One region of the Exiguobacterium sp. UBA6309 genome, then DNA from elsewhere that is predicted to be linked to it. Evidence: riboswitches for the same ligand, from Rfam matches in the RefSeq annotation. Region 1 holds a riboswitch; the other holds the start of a gene.

Region 1 (4,392 bases):
ATCACATGGAATGGGAACTGGCGCGGCTTACATCCCGCCTGAGGAAAGCGAAGATGTTGAAAACGTCCGATTTCATATAGATGATCTTTTAACCGGTATCCGGTAAACCCGTTGCACGAGTTCCACTCCACCTCGCTCAATCATCGATTCTTTGAAGACCTGACCACCGAATCGTTCGTAAAACTGGCACGCCGGATTATCTCGCAAGACAGAAACCTGCATTGCCTCATATTCCGCTAAGTCCTCAGCGATGCGTTGAAACAACGCTTTTCCGAGTCCTTGTCCTTGCGACGCTTGCAAGACATAAATCGCATACAACTCCCCTTCACGCGCATCCCTTCGATTTGGTCCACCTTGCGCAAAGCCAACGACTCCTTCTCCTGACACGGCAACATACACGCGCTGATCGATTAACGCCTGCTCCCATTGTTTCGTCCGTTTCGCGTAAGACAACTGTGCTAAATAAGAATCAGGGATGATCCCTTGATAGGTCTCCCGCCAGACATCGATATGAACGCGCGCAATGGTCGACGCATCTTCAAGACGTGCTTCACGAATTCTCATAATGGGATGATGAAGCGACGTGTCTCGCGTCCATTATGAACAGTCGGCTCAATTTCTCGTCCGCCGTTCGCTAAGATGACACGACGTGATGCTACATTATCAACGCCACACGTCAACAGCACTTGATCGAGTCCACGTTGCCGTGCTTCTTCTAGCGCTAAACGGAGCCCGGTCGTCGCATACCCTCTCTGACGCTCGGATGGTCGGATGCCGTATCCGATGTGTCCGCCGTACAACTTTAAGTTCTCCGTCAAGTCATGCCGGAAGTTCAGCGCACCGACGATTCGTTGCCCGTCGACCATCCAGTACGTCGAATGGGTGACAAGACCCGGTCTGACTGTTGTCTCCATTTCCTTCAGTTCCGCAAAATAAGCGCCCAGTGGTTCATATGTGTCTCCGACTGCTTCCGGCACGATCGTTTCGCCCGACTCTCGCCAGTCTTCTAAAAAGGCGCGGTATTCTGTCTCCCATGCGAGGGTTGGTTTCATCAACTGCATCATTGGTGATTGCGCACCTCCTCTTCAATCAAGCGATCGAGCCAGTCATCGATGTGCTGGAACAGATAGCCCGCTTGTTTTGCGGCTGTCGTATCCATATAAAAATCACGTTCCGGCGCAAGAGGCGATTCATCCTCTCCTTTTGCGACGAGTTGGCTCGTCGTTCCCGCAACGCGGTCGATTTTATCCATAAGGTCTTGAATCGATAAGACACCGTCACTCGCAGCGTTGATCGGTCCTGTCAGTTCCGAACGACCGCACCACTCAAGAAAGGCAGCGGCTTCATAACTGGAGATATAGCCCATCTTCGCATAACTGTTTTCAGCAACGATCGGGCGTCCGTCAAGCGCCCGTTTAATATGGAAAACGAGCCGTTCCGTATAATCATCTGGTCCGAGAACGACTGGGAAGCGGACGGCAACGACCGGGAACGTCGCCCGTTGGAAGAAATAACTCTCCGCTTGGCGTTTCCCTTCGCCATAGCCATGTTCCTTCTCAAGCTCATATTTCCCGGGAAACGGATTATAGGAACGCTCCGTGATGTTCGAACCGCCGTCTTCATAGACAGACATCGTCGACGTCAACACGTAGCGTCCGACTTTCCCTTCAAACGCGTCAATCGCAAGTTTGGCTTGATACGGCGTGAAGCAGATGTTGTCATAGATGACATCCCAGTGCTGCTGGCTTAAGTCCTTCATCGTACTACTTGACGTCCGGTCTCCTTTGAAAAATGTCAAGCCCTTCGCGACTGGTGGCGTATGCTCGCCGCGTGTGACGATTGTCACGTCATCCCCCGAATCGGCTAAGCGAATTGCAAGCCGGCGTCCGAAATAGCGCGTTCCCCCGAAGATCAATACTTTTCTCATCCTGAAGCCCTCCCTGTTCGTAGTAGCATTCACTCTCTTAATATTTCGAGTCAACGGAACAGGTCTCCTGTATGCGGACAATAAAAAAATCGTGGACGATGTCCACGATTGGATTCATTAACAGCCACCCGGTGTCCCGGCATTCGTTGCCGTCCGGAATGAAGTCCCGCAACCGCATGTTGCGATGGCATTCGGATTCGTGATCGTGAATCCGCCGCCGAGCATCGACTGTTTATAATCGATTTCCAGTCCTTTGACGACCGGATAATCTTTTTCGTCCACGATGACGGTCACGCCGTGCTGTTCAAAAACGAGATCCGTTTCTTTCTGTTGATCGAATCCCATTCCGTACGACAGACCACTACATCCACCACCTTGGACGAGCATCCGAAGATTTCGTTCATCTGCTGGTGCCTGCGCCATCATGTCCTGGACTTGTAGCGCTGCTGCCTCCGTTAAATGGATCATGTCATCACCTTCCTTTTCTTTAGTATACGCAACTTCTGAGCGAATCGAAACCTAGTTGCTTGAAACTATCTTGAATTCGTTGTATAAATGGTATGTACAATAAAATAATCGTTCCATCTTCAGGGCAGGGTGAAATTCCCGACCGGCGGTAAACAACTCTTTTTAAGTTGAAGCCCGCGAGCGAATAGGGCGCTATTTGCTGATTCTGTGTAATTCAGGAGCCGACAGTACAGTCTGGATGGGAGAAGATGGCGGCATGAGTTTGAATTTGATCGATTTTGCAATAATCGATTAGGTTTATTTAATGCGGACTTCTCCCCTGTTGATCTCATCAATAGGGGTTTCTTTATGGTCGCAGTCATGCCAATACTTCATCGAGAGGAACGAGCAAAAGGAGACAATACTCGTATGAAACGCACACAAAAAATGGTCACTCTGTCAATGTTAGGTTCAATCTCGTTTGTTCTTATGCTTATCAATTTTCCACTACCGTTCTTACCAAACTATCTGAAGATTGACTTCAGTGATGTTCCTGCTCTTGTCGCAGCGATCATGTTCTCACCGGTCGCAGGTGTCATCGTCGAAGCATTGAAGAACGTGTTATACTACATCTTCCGCGGAAGTGGTGTTCCGGTCGGAGAATTCGCGAACTTTGCTGCAGGCGTCGCATTCGTACTACCTGTCAGCTGGTTCTACCACAAAAAGAAATCAACACAAGGTCTCGCAACTGGTCTCGTCGCTGGTACGATCACGATGGCACTCGGTCTTGCGATCCTCAACTATATCTTGATCCTTCCAGCGTATGCATGGTTCCTCGGTATGGATTACATGGCGGATCCAGCTGTCAAATGGACAGCGATCACAGCCGGTATCTTACCGTTTAACGTCATCAAGGCCTTGTTCATCTCGGCACTCTTCATTCCATTGTTCTTGAAACTACGCCCATGGATGATGCGCCGTCAACAATCTGCCTGATCCGAAAAGCTGCGCCCGCTGACGGACACGAATCCCCTCGTTCAGACGAACGAGGGGATTTTTTGGCTGTCCGTGCTCACAGCTCATTCTCTTCGATTTTCAGGTAAATCTTTTCAAGCAACTCTTCCGGCGTTTCACCTACGACGGTCTCACCATCTACGAGACAAAAATGGTCAAGCGAACAAATCCCGCAATAACCAAGGCAACCGTATTCGACGACGTCAACATTCGGGTCACGTTCAAGTTGCTCCATGACGACCTGTGTACCAGCCGCTAAGTTACTAATACAAAATTCAATAATCGGATTCACTTTTTTTCCTCCTTCAAGCAGGAAACGACCTGCCTCATGTCGTATTATACAAGGTCAGACTGATTTAGGGGAACTAAGGGGGATTTTACGTTATGAAGCAATTGGTCGTACTCGGCGGAGGTTATGGTGGAATGCGGATTTGTGAGCGATTCAAGGACGAGGAAGTTGCCGTCACGCTCGTCGACCGTCTACCGTACCACGCACTCAAAACGGAATACTACGCACTCGCAGCAGGTACATTATCAGATCGGGATGTCCGGATTGAATTTCCGGAGGGGAAACATCTTACCTATAAATATGGACATGTCATCAAAATCTCACCAGAGACGAATACAGTCCATCTGCAGGACGGATCAGAATTATTCTATGATGACTTAATCATCGCCCTCGGTTGCGAGGATAAATACCACAACATTCCGGGTGCTCAAGAATTTACATACAGCATCCAGACACTAGAAGAATCACGGAAGACACAACAAGCGATTTATGGTCTGTCACCGGGATCCGTTGTCTCGATCGTCGGTGCTGGTCTATCTGGTGTCGAACTCGCCAGTGAACTACATGAGAGCCGGAAGGATTTGACGATTCGTCTATTCGACCGCGGTCCATCCGTCTTGTCGTTCTTATCCGATAAAGTCTCGTCTTACGTTCAGGAATGGTTCGAGGAACATGACGTTGAAGTCATCAACAACTCGAATGTCACGCTCGTCAC
Region 2 (4,392 bases), on a different contig from region 1:
GACAGGCAACATCGTCGCACGAAAAATCAGAAGACATTAATCAAGGGAGCGATTCAGCCATGAAAAAAGCAGTAGCAATTGGAGCAACACTCACGACGATTTTATTTGCCGGGTGCGCAGCATCAGGAGAAGACGAAAAGACGATCAAGCTCGGTGTCAGCGGTTCAGACACACAAGTTTGGGATTATGTCGCGAAAAAAGCAGAGAAGGAAGGCATCAAAATCGAACTCGTCAAGTTCTCCGATTATGTCCAGCCGAACATGGCACTGGCTGAGGGTGAGATCGACGCCAATGCCTTCCAGACGATTTCCTACTTCAACGCTTTCAAGAAAGAACATAACTTGAAGCTATCGCCGATTGCGACGACTGTCATCGCACCGATGGGGATCTACTCGGATAAATACAAGGATGTCAAAGACATTCCAACTGGCGGAAAAATCGCTGTTCCGAACGAAGCGACGAACATGGGACGCGCCCTCTTGTTACTGCAAGAAGCAGGTCTGATCAAGCTACCGGACGACTTCGATGGCAACGGTTCGGTCGATAAGATCGTCGAGAATCCGAAAAAGCTGAAAATCGTTCCGATCGTCGCTGGACAAACGCCACGCGTCTTACCGGACGTCGCGGCATCAATCATCAACAATGGCATCGCCGTTGACGCTGGCTTCAACCCGATCAAGGACTCAATCGTCCATGAGAACGAGACAGCAAAACCATACATCAACATCATCGCAACACGAACAGAAGACAAGAACAAAAAAGAACTGAAAAAAATCGCATCGCTGTATCAACAAAAAGATGTCGCGGCCTTCATCAAAAAAGAATACAAAGGCAGTACGATCCCGACGTTCGTTCCACTGAGCGATATCGGCGAATAATTTCAAAAGGAGAGTGGACAGTATGACGACACCAGTACGCACGACATGGGTAGAGACGATTGAACAGGACATCGAACAAAAACGAGAATCGTATCTTGAGACAAGTCACCGAATTCATGCAACGCCGGAAATCGGTAACGAGGAATTCTTTGCTTCGCGACTCCATGCGGAGCGTCTAACGGCGGAAGGTTTTACGGTAGAACTCGGTGTCGCGGGGCACGATACCGCGTTCTTCGCGAAGAAGTCGAGCGACCGACCAGGCGCGACGATTGCCTTTCTTGCTGAGTATGATGCGTTGCCAGGCATCGGTCACGCGTGCGGACATAACATCATCGGCACGACGAGTGTTGCGGCAGCAATCGCGCTCAGCAAAGTGCTTGATGAAGTCGGCGGGAGTGTCGTCGTGCTTGGAACGCCAGCCGAAGAAGGTGGGCCGAACGGAAGTGCGAAAGGCAGTTTCGTCAAACACCAGTTGCTTGAAGGAATCGATGCGGCCTTAATGGTCCATCCGTCGGGACAAACGCGGATCACGGGTTCTTCGCTTGCGGTCGATCCGCTCGACTTTGCCTTTACGGGTCGTCCCGCGCACGCAGCGGCGACACCGGAAGAAGGCATCAACGCTCTCGACGCTGTCATTCAGCTCTTCAATGGGATCAACGCCTTACGTCAGCAGTTACCGGACGATGTCCGGATCCACGGGATCATCACGCATGGTGGTGATGCGCCGAACATCATTCCGGAATACGCAAAAGCACGTTTCTTCATCCGGGCGACGACACGGGAACGACTGAATGCCGTCACGGAGAAAGTCAAAGCGGTCGCGCAAGGTGCGGCACTTGCGACCGGGGCGACGCTTGACGTCATCGCTTTCCAAAATGAAGTCGACAATCTCGTCTTCAACCGGACGTTTGATCGTCTCTTCCAAGAAGAAGCAGAGGCGCTTGGGCAAATCGTGCACCTCGACGAACGACCGAGGCTTGGATCGACGGACGCGGGTAACATCAGTCAAGTCATCCCGACAATCCATCCGTATATCAAGATTGGTCCGGACGATCTCGTCGCCCATACAGAAGCATTCAAAGAAGCAGCCCGTTCGGAAGCGGGGGATGAAGCGTTGATCGCAGGCGCTAAAATCCTCGCACGGACAGCACTTCGCGTCCTCGCTGATGAACGGACACGCGGAGCGATTGCCCAAGAATTCCACGACCGGAAGAACGGGTATTTGTAACCGGAACACAATGACTGGACGCACTGATATCAGGTGCTCCAGTCGTTTTTAGTATCCAGTCGATCACGAATTGGGGAGGGGTAACAAAAGTGGGACGAAATCATAAAAGAGCCAAGACCGAAACATTTGCGCTTTGTTTTCTTGAAAAAGATATGCTAGGCTAAAGTTGTATAACTCAATAATCCAGTTCTTCGGGGTAGGGTGAAAATCCCAACCGGCGGTGATGCGATCGATCGATCGACGAGCCCGCGACCCGTGATGTACGCATCATGGCTGACTTGGTGAGATTCCAGGGCCGACGGTAAAGTCCGGATGGGAGAAGAACGAAACGACGCGATTCAAGCTGTTTTCTGAAAAAATGTTTTCAGGAGATGGTCTCTTTCTGCATGCAAAAAAGCAGAAGGCGAACCGTGTATTTCGTGAACCCTTCTATACAGACGCCCCTTTTTCAAGGGGCGTCTTTTTTATTTGAAAGGAGCGAACGCGATGTCACAGATGATGAGTTATGCCATGCAATTAGCACATATGTTAAACGGACAAACAAGTCCGAATCCAAGTGTCGGCTGTGTCATCGTCAAACAAGGACGCATCATCGGTTTTGGTGCGCACCGGTTTGCCGGTGGTCCGCACGCGGAAGTCGAAGCCTTGCGAATGGCAGGAGAGGCCGCCCGTGGTGCTGATCTCTACGTGACGCTCGAGCCATGCAACCATCATGGTAAGACACCACCATGTACGGAAGCGATTCTACAAGCCGGGATCAAACGGGTTTTCGTCGCAACGGAAGACAAACATGCGATTGTCGCTGGTTCAGGGATCAAACGGCTTCAAGACGCGGGAATCGAAGTCGAAGTCGGCTTGTTACGGCATGAAGCGGAAGTCCTCTACGAGACATTTTGGAAAACGATCGAACGGAAACGTCCGACCGTGACCGTCAAAATCGCTCAGACGATGAACGGGATCGCGGCAACGGGGGAACAGCGCTGGATCACGTCAGAAGAAGCACGCGCGAATGGTCGCGCCCTGCGTGGTCGCCATGATGCGATCCTCGTCGGAAGTGAAACGGTGCTCGTCGATGATCCAGCACTGACTTTACGCGCAGTGTCAGGCATCGAGCCGATTCGAGTAATCGTCGATCGCCGTGGTCGGGTGCCAGAGACCGCGCAAGTCTTTTGCGATGGAAAAAATCCAACGTACTGGCTGACGAGTGTTCCTCGGATAAGTCATGATCAAGTGACGGTGCTCGTCGGTGAATATGAGACGCCGGAAGCGATTCTTAAACGCTTATACGAACAAGACATCCGCAGCGTTTTGATTGAAGGTGGACCGACGATTCAATCCGCATTCTTTGAAGCAGATCTCGTCGATCGGATTGAAGTCTACCAAGCCCCGTCGATTTTTGAAGGGACTGCCTGGAACGGACGACATGATATCGAAGAACGTTTTCAAATCGATCAGATTGAAATGGTCGGACCGGATCTCCATCTGACGTACATCCGAAAGGAGGAGACGATATGTTCACCGGATTGATTGAAGAAGTCGGGACCTTAAAACGAAAGATTCCGCGACCGAATGGATTAGCACTTGAAATCGAAGCGCACCGGGTGCTCGAAGGAACGAAGATTGGTGACAGCATCGCCGTCGACGGGATTTGTTTGACGGTCACGTCAATGAGCCCAACCGGTTTTACGGCGGATGCTGTCCATGACACGATCCGTTCGACAGCACTCGGCACGTACCGGGTCGGAAACCCGCTGCAACTAGAACGGGCGATGCCGGCAGACGGTCGGTTCGGCGGACATTTCGTCAGTGGGCACATCGACGGGACGGCACGACTAATCAGTCGGCGACCGGACGGAGAAGCGATGGTGTACACGTTTGATGTCGGATCGTGGCAAAAGTATTGCATTCCAAAAGGATCAATCGCGATCAACGGCACGAGCCTGACCTTGCAACGCGTCACGCCGGAAACGATCTCGATTTCATTGATTCCGCACTCCCGTCAAGTGACGACGTTTGATCGATTGGCAAGTGGTGCAGTCGTCAATATCGAGTGTGACATGATGGCGAAACATCTCTATCATTTCACGCAGCATGAGAAGCAGACGGACTGGGCAGCATTCTTAGGAGGCGACATGTAATGAACGGATTCGACTTGATTGAAGACGCAATAGAAGATTTGAAAAACGGACGACCGATCATCGTCTGTGATGACGAGGATCGTGAGAATGAAGGCGATCTCGTCATGCTCGCAGAACACGCGACAGCAGAAAACATCAACTTCATGAT

The links. A riboswitch is a leader RNA that binds a small molecule or an ion and turns the genes downstream of it on or off. The one in region 1 is predicted to bind FMN.
Region 2: another riboswitch for FMN. It lies ahead of ribD (bifunctional diaminohydroxyphosphoribosylaminopyrimidine deaminase/5-amino-6-(5-phosphoribosylamino)uracil reductase RibD); the one in region 1 lies ahead of B3M90_RS07910 (ECF transporter S component).

What each region holds. Positions count from the first base shown of each region.
Region 1 is NZ_DJTL01000025.1:286,189-290,580, forward strand. It holds gene B3M90_RS07890 (GNAT family N-acetyltransferase) at 73-564, opposite strand; gene B3M90_RS07895 (GNAT family N-acetyltransferase) at 561-1,052, opposite strand; gene B3M90_RS07900 (NAD-dependent epimerase/dehydratase family protein) at 1,061-1,927, opposite strand; gene B3M90_RS07905 (HesB/IscA family protein) at 2,045-2,395, opposite strand; FMN riboswitch at 2,507-2,649, shown strand; gene B3M90_RS07910 (ECF transporter S component) at 2,804-3,370, shown strand; gene B3M90_RS07915 (YuzB family protein) at 3,447-3,680, opposite strand; gene B3M90_RS07920 (NAD(P)/FAD-dependent oxidoreductase) at 3,773-4,392, shown strand, end outside.
Region 2 is NZ_DJTL01000031.1:159-4,550, forward strand. It holds partial or broken gene B3M90_RS10600 (methionine ABC transporter permease) at 1-40, shown strand, start outside; gene B3M90_RS10605 (MetQ/NlpA family ABC transporter substrate-binding protein) at 60-878, shown strand; gene B3M90_RS10610 (M20 family metallopeptidase) at 901-2,106, shown strand; FMN riboswitch at 2,290-2,434, shown strand; gene ribD (bifunctional diaminohydroxyphosphoribosylaminopyrimidine deaminase/5-amino-6-(5-phosphoribosylamino)uracil reductase RibD) at 2,593-3,633, shown strand; gene ribE (riboflavin synthase) at 3,618-4,244, shown strand; gene ribA (GTP cyclohydrolase II) at 4,244-4,392, shown strand, end outside.